DNA from 3 places in the Clostridiisalibacter paucivorans DSM 22131 genome. Region 2 is predicted to be linked to each of the others. Evidence: riboswitches for the same ligand, from Rfam matches in the RefSeq annotation. Region 2 holds a riboswitch; each other region holds the start of a gene.
The links. Region 2 has a riboswitch for cobalamin ahead of cobT (nicotinate-nucleotide--dimethylbenzimidazole phosphoribosyltransferase). Riboswitches for the same ligand answer to the same signal wherever they lie in the genome.

Region 1 (5,418 bases), on a different contig from region 2:
ATCCTTCATTATAACGATGAAGAATACGATATAAAAGTATCTGAAGATAAAGTTGAATATGTAGATAAAATACTAAGAGAAAATATACTGTAATAGGATGTGAATATATTGGAATTGAATAGAAAGATATTGAGGTTTGGGTTATTCCTAATTGTACTGTCATTAATTTTTACAGTTGGATTTGTAATAATATATAGACTGGATAATCCTGTGTTTTTGAAGATGTATGTTGAAGAATATGTATCTAGCAATAAAAATTATAATATGGTAGATAGGATTGAACTTAAATATATAACTAATTTATCCGATGATAGAAAGGTTACAGATATATACTTTGAAGAGGAACCTAATATTGAAGTCCTTGTTTCCCATCAGCCCTTTGGAGGAGGGGGATTCTCTTTTTTTGATAATAGCAATAACAATCAAAGGGAAGATATATATGGAAGATATGTACTTCGAACATTGTATCTTAAGATAGATCTAAACAATATAGATAGGGAAAACTATGAAATTGAGCTTAACAATGCCCATATAGAATTCAATGATAGAAGTACAATAGATGTTGATCTAGGAAGGATAATAATATATAGAGATGAAAGAAGAAGTAATAATATAACATCTATAAGTTCTAGCAGTTCTTCCGATGGGACATCGTCTTTTCATGGCAATGTAGAAAAGGATATAGAATTATTGGATATTAGGTCTCCACTATTAGAAGATTTAAAGGATTATCTGGATATTTCCATAGGAGATATTGATTATAGGGAGATTTCAGGAATTAAATGCAAACAAAATCAGACCTTGAGTATATATACTAAATTTAAAACGCCAGAAAATATATTAGGAAGATATACTTTCTATGACATAAAGCCCAAACTATATTATCAAGATAAAAATGGAGAAAAAGCATATGAGAGGATATATAATATAGATTATACCCCTTATGATTTTGACTTGAAGGGTATATTTAACTATTTGAGGGCAAGGGGGGCAATCTAATATGTATAATGGATATAATAAAATATTTTGGGGGATATTTATTGCAACATTCAATATAAAATTAGGAATGATAAAGATATTACCAGGGTTTATAGGGTTTATGATTATATTAAGTGGAATGGGTTCTTTATACAGACATACCCATATAGAATCATTTAATAGGGCTAAAATTTTTGGAATAATGACAGTCATTGGAACCTTTATTGGATTTTTTTTATCCATTCAAGCAATGAGATTTTCTATATTTAGTCAATTATTAATAGTGTTTTATACTGTAATGGAAGTAATTATGTTTTATAAATATATTGAGGGTTCTATAGAATATTTTAACAATAACGATTATGAAGAATGGGCTAATGAGTGTATAAAAAAGCTGAGATTTTATACTGTAGTTTCAATAACTAATCTTATATTATTGAACTTTACACTTATGTTCAACATAACATATTTGCATATTTTAGTAGGTATTATATTTATTGTGTTGAGGATATATCTGATGGTGATGACCTATGGTTTTAGAAATACATTTGATAAAGATTTAAAAAAAGGATAAAAGATTTAAGGGGGATGTATATGAACAAAATTGCAATTATATATAAATCCAAATATGGTAGCACAAAAAAATATGCACAGTGGATAGCTAATGAATCCCATGGAGATCTGCTTGAGGTTTCAGAGGTTGAAATTAAAGATTTATTACTATATAATACAGTAATTTTTGGGGGCGGACTTTATGCCAGTGGGATTAATGGAGTATCTATTATAACTAAAAATTTTGAGAGACTGAAGGATAAAAATATCATTGTTTTTACAGTGGGTCTTGCATCTACAGACGATATAGATATCTTTAAGCCAATTATTGAAAAGAATTTCTCAAATGGAATGGCAGAAAGAATAAAGTTTTTTCACTTTCGGGGTGGAATTGATTATAAGAATCTAAGTTTTACCCATAAGGCTATGATGGCAATGCTTAAAAAAATAGTTTCTAAGAAAAAACCTGATGAAATGTCTAAAGATGATAAAGATATGTTAGAATCATATGGAAAGAAGGTTGATTTTACAAATATAGATGCAATAGAGCCATTGATTATGTATATTAAAGGCCTTAATAAATAAAAACGTGAAAGGTCTAAGGAGATAAGTATATATGAAAAAATTATTGAATATAAATAATTTTATAAAATGTCTATTATTCTTATTTTTGTGTATTATAATTGCCAATTTGATATCAACATATATGACTACTCGTGCTAGTGTAGACATAATAGGGGGAGCTGATGGTCCCACAGCTATATTTTTAACAACTAGTAATAATACGAATTTTATTGTAATATTAGTCTTAATATCTATAGCTATAGTATTTTTGTATAGATATATGAGACATAGGTTTTGAATTTAAGAAAGTATATAATGAGTCAGTAGGTAATAGTTAGTGGTTAGTAGTTGATGGTAGAAATCCTATGGATTTCATCATTAAACTACTTACTACTAACTATTTTTTTTAAAAAATAATTTTGATAAATATTATCAATAACACTTGACAAAGGAAAATAATTGAACTATAATTAAAAATGTAATCATTACAAATTAAGAATAATTACAAATTACATATGTCTAATATGAATTAGATTAAAATATATTATTTATAAAATATAAGGAGGAGATTTTTGTGGAAAAACAAAACAAATTACCATTATTAGGAGATGCATTTCCAGAAATGGAGGTCAATACTACCCATGGAGTAAAGAAATTACCAGAAGATTATAAAGGGAAATGGTTTGTATTATTTAGTCATCCAGGGGACTTTACTCCAGTTTGTACTACTGAATTTGTAAGCTTTGCTAAGAAAGCAGATGAATTCAAGAAATTAAATACAGAGCTTATAGGATTATCTGTAGACCAAGTATTTTCTCATATAAAATGGGTACAATGGATTAATGAAAAAACAGATGTAAAGGTACCATTCCCTGTTATAGCAGATGAATTGGGTAGAGTTTCTAATAAATTAGGTATGTTACATGAGAGCAAGGGAACTAATACTGTAAGGGCAGTATTTATAGTAGACGATAAAGGAATTTTAAGGCTTATGATGTATTATCCACAAGAGATAGGAAGAAGTGTAGACGAAGTTTTAAGAGCAGTAAAGGCATTACAGACATCGGATAATAATGGAGTAGCAGTACCTGAAAATTGGCCAAATAACCCATTGATAGGGGAAAAGGTAATAATACCTCCTGCTGGTACTGAAGAATTAGTAGAGGAAAGACTTAAAAAGGCAGAGTCTGGAGAGATAGAGTGTTTAGACTGGTGGTTCTGCTATAAGGATTTAAAATAAGTGATATAAAAACTAAGGGATATTTCATAGTGAAATATCCCTTTTCTAATTGCTCTTGACATACATATGCCCATAATATATTATTAATTTAACGATAAGTTAATAAATGGGTATAGGTTTAGATATTATTTTTAAGATATCTATGAAAAGGGAAGACAGGTGAGATGCCTGCACGGTCCCGCCGCTGTATTAGAGGAGTTTTTCCAAGTTATTACCACTGATCTTCGGGAAGGTATGGAAAAACTATGATTCTTAAGTCAGAAGACCTGCCTATATCATGTGCCAGGAACTCTACGGAAGATAGGGGGGTATGTTTTATTACGTTTTAATGATTTTTGAAATGTGAGACACCTCTTAACTGTTTTATTGAGGTGTCTTTTAGTTTTATTCTTATCTAAAAAGGAGTGGGTAAAGTGGATATAAAAACTTTTGATGATATGTGGCGAGAATCTTCAAATATGAATTTATCAGCTACTAAAGATGTATGGGATTTAAGGGCAAAGGAATTTAATGGCAAGGATAAAAATGCTAGAATGGATGAGGTAATAGAGTTCTTGTTATCTAAAAATATAGTCAATAAATCATCAGAGATATTAGATATAGGTTGTGGGCCTGGTAAATATAGCGTAGAATTTTCGAAAAAGTCAAAATATGTAACAGGTATAGATATATCTCCCAATATGATTAAGTATGCTAGAGAGAATGCAGAAAAATTAAATATAAGGAATATTTCCTTTGATGCAGTACCGTGGCAGCATATAGATTTAAATCAAAGGGCATGGAATAATAGATTTGACCTTGTATTTGCATCTATGTCTCCAGCAATAGATAGTAAGGATACTTTAGTAAAGATGAATGAAGCTAGTAAAGGATATTGTTTTTTAAGTGGTTTTGTGACTAGAGAGGACGAGGTAAGGGATACTATAAATAGATTATCCTCTAAAGGCAAATATATTAATAATTGGGGAATTAAGATGTACTGTGCATTTAATATATTATGGCAATTGGGTATATACCCTGAGATATATTATAGGGATGTGCAATGGGAAAATAAGAGGAGATTAGAAGATGCGATAAATGTGTATACTGTACATATTAAAGAAGAACCTCAGATAGTATATGACATAAAAAATTATTTAAATAGTATATCCAAAGATGGTATTATAGTAGAAAATACTAAAGCCAAAATAGGTTGGATGATATGGAGGGTGTAAAATGAAGAAAATATATAAACTAATGATTTTGACAATGGCATTTATGATGATTCTCTCGGGATGTGGCAATGGAGAAGTAACCAATGTAGATGGGAATAATAATGAAGAAGTAGTATTGAATCTTGAAGGGGGAGATTGGGGATATCCTAGTCCTTATGCCCATTATTCTAGGGGTCCTGGTGCATATAAGATGAGACTTATATTTGACAGTTTATTAGAGCGAGGAGAAGAAGGCTTTATACCTTGGCTTGCTGAAGACTGGAAAGTAAGTGAAGATGGAAAAACATACACCTTTAAATTGAGAGAAGGAGTTAAATGGCAGGATGGTCAGCCTATGACAGCAGAGGATGTAAAGTTTTCCTTTGAATACTACGCTGAATATCCACCAGTCTCAGATGAATTAAATATAAGTAAGGACAATTTTATAAACGAGATAAATGTAATAGATGAACACAATATTAGCATAAATGTAAATGAACCCAATGCAACTTTGTTGAATAGATTTGGAGCAGCAAGGATTATACCTAAACATATATGGAAAGATGTAGAAGACCCTAAAAAATTCAATGGTCCTGAGGCAGTTATAGGATGTGGACCGTATATACTTAAAGAATATAGCAAGGAGCAAGGTGCATATAAATTTGAAGCATTTAATGATTATTGGGGACCTAAACAGAAGGCAGATATAATTCAATTTGTGCCTGTGAGTGATACTATATTGGCCTTTGAAAAGAGAGATATAGATATAACAGAAGTTACACCTGATATATTAAATAAATATAAAAATGATTCCCAATATAAAGTTATAAATGACCCTGCATTTTGGGGATATAGAATTATGTTTAATATGGAAAAGAGATCCGAACTTAA
Region 2 (5,418 bases):
TCTAAAATATCTTTTCAATTATTTTTGCAACTCCATCATTATCATTTGTATCAGTAATTATATCTGCAAAATCCTTAACCATTTTTTCTCCATTACCCATAGCTACACTCATGCCTGCAAACTTTAACATAGATAAATCATTCTCGTTATCTCCTATAGCCACTACTTCCTCAGGTTTTATACTATATAAATTACATAACTCCTTTAATGCATTACCTTTAGATACGCCTTTGTTCATTATATCAAGACTGCCTCTCCAAGAACTTACTATTTCTATGTCTTGATTAATAGAAAGTTGTCTTCTCACATCCTCTAATTTATATTCCTCTTTATCCATTGTAACTATTTTATAGACATCTAATTCTTTATTTTCTAAAATTTCCTCAATTTTATCTATAACCTTTATTTTTATTTTATCCTCTTTAGGTTGTTTTTTATTCCAATTATAGTACTTTAATGCATTATATTTTAATTCTTTGGCATAAAAGGTATCACTATCATAAAAGTGATAATACATATTTTCTTCTTCAAAACAATCTAATATTTGTTTTAAATCCTCATAATCAACTGGATTTTCGTATAATATCTTTCCATCCTCATGGGATTTTATATATGCACCATTACACGCTATAATGGGAGTTTTAATTCCCAGTATTTTACTATAGTGTAATGCAGATGTAAAGATTCTTCCTGTTGATATTACCACATCTACATCTTTCTTAGATAATTCCTTCAATACAGTCTTATTCCTTTCAGATATTTCATTGCTACTACTAAGTAGTGTTCCATCCATATCAATGGCGACCATTTTATAATTCAATTAAATACACCTCATTTTTTTCTAATATATCCTACTGTATTATACCTTAATACTAATTGAAATTGAATACAAGATTTATTTATGATATAATCCTTTTAAAATTACAATATTAATATATTTTAATAAAATGGAGGGAAATGCTGAAAATCAGTTATTTATTATGACTAATTCTAGAAAAAAATATTTGAAAAATATAAAAAAAATAGTAGTAAAAGTTGGAACTTCTACTATAACACATCCTACAGGACTTTTAGATTTAAATCGTATGGAAAGTATAGTACGCCAATTGGTCAATATTCATAATCAAGATATACAAATTGTACTGGTCAGTTCTGGTGCCATAGGTGCTGGAATGGGAAAATTAGGATTGAAAAAAAGACCTAAAACCATACCTGAAAAACAGTCTATAGCAGCTGTAGGACAGGGGATACTTTTGCATATGTATGAAAAACTCTTTTCAGAATATGGTAAAACTATAGCTCAAATCTTACTGACAAAGGACGATATAGATCATCAAACTCGTTTTTTTAATGCTCGAAATACATGCTTAACCTTAATTGATAAGCATGTTATTCCCATCGTAAATGAAAATGATGCAGTGGCTGTAGATGAAATCAAAGTAGGAGATAACGACACTTTATCAGCATTAGTAGCTAAATTGATTGGAGCTGATTTACTAATAATTTTATCTGATATAGATGGTCTATATGACTGCAATCCTAAAGAGTATGATGAGGCTTGCCTTATTCACTATGTAGATAGAATAACTCCTCAATTAGAGGCTATGGCTGGTAATCCTGGTAGTATTTTGGGTACAGGTGGTATGGTTACCAAAATCAATGCAGCAAAAATAGCTACATCTGCTGGTGCTTCTATGATAATTGCCAACGGTTCCATTTATAATGTGATCAATTCTATATTAGAAGGCGAAGAAATAGGAACTTTATTTGACGCAGATTGTAAGATTTTAAAATAAAGAAGGAGGGTTTCTGTGGACATTAAAAATTATGTATTAGAAAAGGCTAAGAAAGCTAAAAAGGCATCAAGAATACTTGCCACTATGGATACCAATACAAAAAATAAGGCCCTTTTAAAGATGTCCGATGCACTTATTAGAAAAATGGATTTCATTTTAGAAGCAAATAGCAAAGACATAGAGGCTGGTAGACATAAAGGATTATCTAAATCTCTAATTGACAGATTGCTTCTTACAGAAGATAGAATTAAAGACATATCTGATGGATTACGAAAGATTGCCGACCTTAAAGATCCCATAGGAGAAGTAATATCTATGTGGAAAAGACCTAATAACCTTAAAATAGGACAAGTCAAAGTACCTTTAGGGGTTATTGGTATGATTTATGAAGCTAGACCAAATGTCACTGTGGATGCTGCTGCCTTATGTCTTAAGTCAGGAAATGTTGTTATTTTACGTGGTGGGTCAGAAGCAATCAATTCCAATATAGCCCTATCTAATATTATAATTGATGCTGCTATTTCTTCAGGCCTTCCCGAGGGATGTATTCAATTATTAGAAATCCCTGACAGAGAAGCAGTTAATGAAATGATGAAATTAAACAAATATATTGATATTCTTATACCTAGAGGTGGCGCTGGACTTATACAAAATGTGGTAAATAATTCAACAGTTCCAGTTATACAAACTGGTGTTGGTAACTGTCATATATATATAGATAATTATGCAGATCTAGATATGGCAGAAAAAATAGTTATAAATGCTAAAACTCAACGCCCTGCTGTTTGTAATACTATGGAAACTCTTTTGGTTCATAAGGATGTGGCAAAGGATTTTTTACCTAAAATATATCACTCTCTAACTAACTTAGATGTAGAGATACGGGGATGTGAAAAAACTAAAATTATAATTCCTGATGTTATTGATGCCAATGAAAAAGATTGGAATACAGAATACTTAGATCTCATACTAGCTGTTAAAGTGGTAGATTCTATAGATCAAGCTATAGATCATATATATCAATATGGTACTGGTCATTCAGAAGCTATAATAACTGATAACTACACTAATTCTCAAAAATTCTTATTAGAAATAGATGCCGCTGCTGTCTATGTAAATGCATCTACTCGTTTTACAGATGGAAGTAGATATGGATTTGGTGCTGAAATAGGCATAAGCACTCAAAAACTTCACACCAGAGGACCAATGGGATTAGATCAATTAACTACTATCAAATATATAGGATATGGTGAAGGACAAACTACTTAATTTAAGTGAAATTAAATTTTAACTATAGGTGCCTATGATATTATAGGTGAAAAGGGAATGGAGTGAAAGTCTCCAGCGGTCCCACCGCTGTAATGGTGAGTTCTGTTATGTTAAAACCACTGTCTTATTCATAAGATGGGAAGGTATAAGAGAATTATGACCCAGAGCCAGAAGACCTGCCTTTAGTTATTTGTTTTTAACGAATGATGGAAAAGTTCGTGGTGTTTTTGTTATACAAAAACACCACGAACTTTTTTTATTATAAACATATCTTATAAAAAATGAGGAGGTCAAAATATGGAACTTTTAAATCAAACTATCAATAATATTAAAGATTTAGACTCAAAAATGATGAAAAAATCAAGAGAAAGGGTAGATAATTTAATAAAACCTATAGGAAGTCTAGGTAAACTAGAAGATATCCTTATACAGCTTTGTGGTATTACAGGTAAATTATATCCAAAAGTAGATAATAAAGCTGTAATAGTTATGGCTGCAGATCATGGTGTTTTTGAAGAGTCTGTAGCATCTACTCCCCAAGAAGTGACTTATATACAGACATTAAACTTTGCTAGAGGAGTGACAGGCGTATGTGCTTTAGCTAAACAAAACAATACTAAGGTAATCCCTGTAGATATTGGTGTTATAAGAGATATAGATTCCTCTAAAGTTATCAATAAAAAAATAAGGTATGGTACTGCCAATATGACAAAAGGACCTGCAATGACTAGAGACGAGGCCATAAAAGCAATAGAAGTAGGGATAGAAATTGCTCAACAAGAAATAGATAATGGAATAAATTTATTAGCTACTGGAGAAATGGGGATAGCCAATACCACTGCTAGCACAGCTGTTTTATCTGTATTGGCTAGCTTAGATCCCAAGACAATTGTAGGAGTTGGTGCCAATCTCCCTGTAGAGTCTCTGCCAACCAAAATCAATGCCATAAAAAAAGCTATTGATAAAAATAATCCTGATCCATTAGATCCCATAGATGTTCTCCATAAAGTAGGTGGACTAGATATTGCAGGTATGACCGGTGTAATGTTAGCAGGTGCCGCAAATAGAGTTCCTATAGTCATAGATGGTACTATAGCTACAGTCTCTGCTATAATAGCTTCTAAAATAGCTCCTAAATCATTAAAATACTTTTTCCCATCTCATGCATCTGCAGATAAAAGTGGATATGCCGCCTCTACAATATTGGGCCTAGAACCTATGCTCCATATGAATATGAGACTAGGAGAAGGTTCTGGTGCAGTTTTAGCATTTAATATTATAGAGTCATCTACTTTCATGAATAAAGAAATGATAACATTTGAAGAAGCAGGAATATCATTATAATAAAAACTATGGCATAAATATTATAATTAGTGGTACAATACTGTTTTATAAGAATTGATTGAAGTTTTTTCCAATATCTTTTTTACACCTTCAAACTCTTTTTTGTAAACAACTATTGTACCTTTTTCATTTTCTATATAATCAATAAATATATCAACAAATTCCATATTACCTTCTTCTATCATTATCCAATAATCATTTTCGCTTAATTTTTTAAATAATATCTTCTCACTTTCTATATCTCCTTTTCCATTACATATATTCATATTTATATTATTTAATTTTATATTTATGTTTTTTGCATTCTTTATTATTATGCTATATAAAGGAGATATTCTATTTTTCATATTAGTCATAATAGCGTAAGGTGAAATTGGTCTATTCAATATATCTCTAATAATAGGCAAACTGTCATATAATATATCTGTATGATCACTCTCCAAGAAATGTTTTCTTCCACACATATTACATGCACTTTCTATGGTCACAGTTCCATCTCCAAAAATAGTATTTATATTATTATATGGCTGGCCATCCCACCATTTCTCCTCGGTGTTACTTTTACTCACTTGTATATATTTATTAGTTTTTTTGTCTGTACCACATATTAGATCTGTTAAAACTCCATAGCTATGGCTTAAATCTTTATATCTATTTAATATATTTAAAAATGTATTTTTACATTTCATACTATTTATAGGCACAAATGTACTAGCCCCTTTAAATATTAAATAATCTCCATATTCTTCTGATGGTAAAAGCTCTTTTACAGATGGAAATTCACTGTGCAATATACACATATCATCCTTTTTTTTCGATGCTTTTAAATACCAAACAAATCCTTTCCACAACATATTTAAAAATGGATTATCACCCACTGTACTTTCAGGTAACTGTCCTCCTTCCCAAAAATAATATGCATTAGCAGACCCTGCATTGGGAGTCGCTATCATTATAATTTTATCTATATCATACATATATAATTCACTTTGTATATATGCCCTAGCCA
Region 3 (5,418 bases), on a different contig from region 2:
GATTACTGATGGAAGATTTTCAGGAGGTACTAGAGGTCCTTGTATAGGCCACGTTTCTCCTGAAGCCAGTGAAGGTGGTATTATAGCCATAATACAAGAAGGAGATATTATAGAGATAGATATACCTAATAGAGTACTGAAGGTAGAACTTTCAGACCAAGAGATAAAAGATAGATTAAAGAATTGGACTCAGCCTAAACCTAAAGCAGAGGAGGGCAGTTATTTATATAGATATAGTAAATTAGTTACATCGGCTAGTACAGGTGCAGTTTTAAGATAATAAGGGGGGAATTTAGCATGAAAAAAATATTAGCATTAATATTGAGTATGGTAATAGTATTGACATTAGTATCAGGATGTGGCAGTGATAAAGCTAGTAAAGATGCAAGTGAAGATAATTCAACAGGTGAGATTACAGAACCTATAACACTTAAGCTAGCCCATGTGGTTAATGAAAAAGATGGATTTCATATAGCTGCTAGCAAATTTAAAGAGCTTGTTGAAACAAAAACTGAAGGTAAGGTTAATATAGAGATATATCCAAATGCTACATTGGGAGACGAGAGAACATTATTAGAGGGAATGCAAATGGGAACTGTAGATATGGGAGTTATAACCAATGGCCCAGTAGCCAACTTTGTTGAAGATATAGCTGTATTTGAATTGCCATTTTTATTTGGAAGCCCTGAAGAAGCATATAAAATCTTAGATGGACCAGTGGGAAAAGAGTTACTTGATAAATTAGAGGAGGTTAATTTAAAGGGTTTAGCATATGCAGAAAGAGGATTTAGAAATTTGACTAATTCAAAAAATCCTGTAAACACACCATCGGATATGGAAGGATTAAAGATAAGAGTTATGGAAAATCCAGTATATATAGATACTTTTAAAAATCTAGGGACAAATGCAGTACCAATGGCATGGACTGAGGCTTTAACTGCTTTACAACAAGGTACTATAGATGGACAAGAAAATCCTGTAAATGTAATTTATTCATTTAAACTATATGAAACTCAACAATATCTATCGATGACTAGACATACCTATGCACCTGCGACTATAATAATGAGTTTAAATAAATTTGAGGAACTACCAAAGGAAGTTCAAGATATTATTTCTGAATCAGCACAAGAAGCTGCCGAATATGAAAGAAAAATTAATAAGGAAAATGAAGAAACTCAGATAAAAGAATTAAAGGAAAAAGGTATGAAGGTAGTTCATCCTGATATCGATGCATTTAAAGAGGCTGTTAAGCCAGTCTATCAACAGTATGGAGAAAAATATGGACAATATATAGAAAGAATTCAATCAGAATTAAATCAATAAATGGAGAGCCCTGACTTGGATGATCAGGGCTCTAATTAAAAGTGAGGAGAGTGTGTTTATGGATTTATTATTGTTTTTTAAAAGATTAAGCAATGGGATGGATAGATTGGTAAATAAGATAGTATTTTTAATTATAATAGGTATGATAATATCCATATCTCTTCAAATAATTTTCAGGGTATTTTTTGATGCATTGACATGGACTGAAGAATTGGCCAGGTATCTCCTTGTATGGGCTACATTTTTAGGAACTACATTGGCATACAAGAGAGGTATGCATATATCTGTTACCTTTTTAGTTAATAGTTTTCCTAAAAACATCAGAAAAATTATTGTTGTATGTAGTATATTGTTTTCTATTATATTTTTTATAGTGTCAGTATTATTCGGATTTAGATACATGAACATGCAAGCGCATCAAGTCTCAGCAGCTTTAAGAGTTTCTATGAGATGGGTATATTTAGTTATACCAATAGGATTTATAATAATGATCATACATGGTATTACTGCTATATTAGAAGAAGTATTTGGGTTAGAGGAGGTGGCTAGATAATGGCTATTATATTATTTTTATCTTTTTTTGTATTAATTTTATTGGGTATCCCAGTTGCAATTGCTATAGCATTATCTTCTATGGTAGTATTGATAGACCAAGGTATGCCTTTGGTAATAATTACTCAGAGGATGTTTGCTGGAACTGATAGCTTTCCATTAATTGCTGTACCTTTTTTTATATTGGCAGGTGATTTATTGGCAAAAGGTAAAGTTTCTGAAAAATTAGTAGAATTTTCAGATGCAATATTTGGTTTTTTAAAAGGTGGACTTTCTATAGTGGCAGTATTAGCAGGTATGTTTTTTGCTGCTATATCAGGTTCAGGAGCTGCTACTACTGCTGCAGTAGGTACAACATTAGTTCCCGAATTAAAGAAAAAGGGTTATGATGAGGCTTCTTCAGCGGCTTTAATAGCAGCTAGTGGAACTATTGGAGTAGTGATACCACCTTCTGTGCCTATGATATTATATGCAGTAATATCCGATCAATCAGTAGCTAAATTGTTTTTAAATGGGTTTATACCTGGAGTTATGATGGGAATAATGCTAATAGGAATTGCTATAGTGCAAGCATATAAAAGAAATTATCCTAAAGGAGCTAAGTTTTCACCGAGAAATATATTTAGAACTTTCAAAGATGCTATATGGGGAATTATGACACCTGTGATAATTTTAGGAGGTATTTTTTCAGGATTCTTCACCCCATCGGAGGCAGCGGTTATTGCAGTGAACTACGCGTTAATAGTATCTTTATTTATATATAAAGATATGAAATTGAAGGATTTATATGGAATTATTTGTAAATCAGCTATGACTATGGCTGTGATAATGTTTATAATAGCTACTTCATCTATATTGAGTTGGATATTGGCTAATTGGAATATTCCTACTATTATAGCTAATGGCGTATTATCATTGTCTACCAATAGATATATTATAATGCTACTAATAACTATGATAATATTAATAACTGGAGTATTTATGGAGACAGCATCAGCCCTTATAATATTAACACCTGTATTTTTGCCATTAATAAATCAGCTAGATATAAGTTTAGTACACTTTGGATTAGTTATGGTTGTTGGATTAGCAATAGGCATGATAACTCCACCAGTAGCAATTAATCTTTATGTAGCTTCATCAATAACAAATCTTTCACTAGAAGAAATAACAAAGGCAATCATACCTTATCTTATAGGATTAGTAGTGGTTTTACTACTATTGCTTTATATTCCTATGCTTGTTCCAGGGTTAATGTAAATAACACTATTTTTATAATATTGTTATTTAAGTATGTTGTTATTGTAGATTTTTTTTGCTATAATTATAGAAAAAGATAACAAGCTTTTTTAGGTTTTGATTTACAATAGTAAAAATTAAAAGGGAAAGAGGTGAAAAACCTCTACAGCCCCCGCTACTGTAATTGCTGACGAAACTTTTATATACCACTATGTATTATCATGGGAAGGTTAAAGTGTAGGATGATGCTTAAGTCAGGAGACCTGCCTAAAAAAGAGATAAGATTCTTCGGAGGGAAGGCTAATTTAATATGGGATTGTTATGGCCATTTTAATGGTACATTCCGGCGGAACTCTGCCGGTTTTTTTTATTTTATATAATTTGGAGGAGATTTTATGGCTAAAAAAGTACAAAAAAGGGATGGTAGTATAGTAGATTTTGATCCATTGAAAATAGAAAATGCTATTTTTAAAGCAGCTAAATCTGTTGGAGGTAGTGATAGAAAAAAGGCTAGAGATTTGGCTAATATGGTAGTACAAATATCTGAAGAAGCCTTTGGAGCTGGAGTACCTACTGTTGAAGATATTCAAGATATAGTAGAAAAGGTACTTATAGAAGAGGGACATGCGAGGACAGCTAAAGCATATATACTCTATAGGAATAGACATGAAGAAATCAGAGAAGTTGAAAATCTTTTGATGGATGGAGAAAGGATGGTAGATGATTATGTCTCTTTAGATGATTGGAGAATAAAAGAAAATGCCAATATGGGTTTTAGTTTACAGGGACTTAATAATCATATAGTTGAAGCTGTGACAAAAAAGTATTGGTTGCAAAAGATATATACAAAAAAACTTAGGGATGCCCATACAAATGGAGATCTACATATACATGATTTAGGCCTATTGGCTCCATATTGTTGTGGATGGGATTTAGAAGGACTTTTAATAAATGGGTTTAAAGGAGCTAATGGAAAGATAGAATCAAAACCAGCTAAACACTTTAGGTCATTGTTGGGACAAATAGTGAATTGGTTATATACACTTCAAGGAGAGGCGGCTGGAGCACAGGCCATAAGTTCTTTGGATACATATGTAGCTCCATTTATTAGATATGATGGGCTTTCATATAATGAGGTTAAGGATGCGGTTCAAGGATTTATATTTAATCTTAATATACCTACTAGAGTAGGATTTCAAACACCTTTTACAAATATAACATTAGATATTGCTCCCCATCCAATGCTTAAAAATGTACCTGTAATTATAGGTGGAAAAAGAAAAGAGGAAACATATGGGGAATTTCAAGAAGAGATGGATATGTTCAATAGGGCATACTGTGAAGTTATGATAGAGGGAGATGGTGCTGGAAGATGCTTTAGTTTTCCAATACCCACTATAAATATAACTAGAGATTTTCCTTGGGATTCTGAAATATCAAATATAATAATGGAGATGACTAGAAAATATGGGACACCATATTTTGCTAATTTTATAAATAGTGATCTTTCGCCTGAAGATGTTAGAAGCATGTGTTGTAGACTTAGATTAGATAATAGAGAATTGAGAAAAAGAGGTGGTGGCTTATTTGGAGCAAATCCTCTTACAGGGTCTATAAATGTGGTGACATTAAATATGGCTAGAATAGGGTATTTATCTAATACTAAAGAAGAATTTAAAAGAAAAGTAAAGATGCTTATGGAAAAGGCAAAGACTATATGCGAATCCAAAAGAAAAGTATTAGAAAGGTATATGGAAGTTGGGTTGTATCCATATTCTAAATACTATCTTCAAGGGATAAAGGATGCCCATGGTGAGTACTTTAAAAATCATTTTAGTACCATAGGATTAAATGGAATGAATGAAGCTTGCTTAAATTTTTTAAGCAAAGATATAACTAGTGAAGAAGGACAAGAATTTGCTATAGATATAATGGAATTTATGAATAGAGTAATACAAATATTTCAAGAAGAGACTGGTAGTCTTTGGAATTTAGAGGCATCACCTGCTGAAGGTGCTGCATATAGATTTGCTAGGATGGATAAAAGAATGTATCCGAATATAGTCACGCAAGGAGATGATGAGCCATATTATACTAATTCTACCCAATTACCAGTGGACCATACTAAAGATGTTTTTGAGGCATTAGAATTACAAGAGAGATTACAAACATTATATACAGGGGGAACAGTATTCCATGGATTTATTGGAGAAGAGATACACAGTATTGAGGCTACTAAAAATTTGATAAAAAAAGCTTTTGAAAATAGTAGGATTCCATATTTTACAGTTACTCCTACTT

Region 1: it holds a riboswitch for cobalamin, as region 2 does, so the genes downstream of both, Q326_RS0100760 (class I SAM-dependent methyltransferase) here and cobT (nicotinate-nucleotide--dimethylbenzimidazole phosphoribosyltransferase) in region 2, are expected to answer to the same signal.
Region 3: it holds a riboswitch for cobalamin, as region 2 does, so the genes downstream of both, Q326_RS0102825 (ribonucleoside triphosphate reductase) here and cobT (nicotinate-nucleotide--dimethylbenzimidazole phosphoribosyltransferase) in region 2, are expected to answer to the same signal.

What each region holds. Positions count from the first base shown of each region.
Region 1 covers NZ_JHVL01000001.1:164,076-169,493, reverse strand. The annotation lists gene Q326_RS0100790 (DUF5673 domain-containing protein) at 1-93, shown strand, start outside; gene Q326_RS0100785 (hypothetical protein) at 109-999, shown strand; gene Q326_RS0100780 (hypothetical protein) at 1,001-1,552, shown strand; gene Q326_RS0100775 (flavodoxin domain-containing protein) at 1,573-2,115, shown strand; gene Q326_RS0100770 (sodium ion-translocating decarboxylase subunit beta) at 2,147-2,392, shown strand; gene Q326_RS0100765 (peroxiredoxin) at 2,669-3,334, shown strand; cobalamin riboswitch at 3,432-3,622, shown strand; gene Q326_RS0100760 (class I SAM-dependent methyltransferase) at 3,748-4,548, shown strand; gene Q326_RS0100755 (ABC transporter substrate-binding protein) at 4,550-5,418, shown strand, end outside.
Region 2 covers NZ_JHVL01000018.1:25,751-31,168, reverse strand. The annotation lists gene Q326_RS0107415 (Cof-type HAD-IIB family hydrolase) at 2-820, opposite strand; gene proB (glutamate 5-kinase) at 1,005-1,796, shown strand; gene Q326_RS0107405 (glutamate-5-semialdehyde dehydrogenase) at 1,812-3,065, shown strand; cobalamin riboswitch at 3,075-3,263, shown strand; gene cobT (nicotinate-nucleotide--dimethylbenzimidazole phosphoribosyltransferase) at 3,363-4,409, shown strand; gene Q326_RS16970 (esterase/lipase family protein) at 4,436-5,418, opposite strand, start outside.
Region 3 covers NZ_JHVL01000004.1:71,158-76,575, reverse strand. The annotation lists gene ilvD (dihydroxy-acid dehydratase) at 1-280, shown strand, start outside; gene Q326_RS0102840 (TRAP transporter substrate-binding protein) at 298-1,326, shown strand; gene Q326_RS0102835 (TRAP transporter small permease) at 1,385-1,879, shown strand; gene Q326_RS0102830 (TRAP transporter large permease) at 1,879-3,138, shown strand; cobalamin riboswitch at 3,213-3,402, shown strand; gene Q326_RS0102825 (ribonucleoside triphosphate reductase) at 3,513-5,418, shown strand, end outside.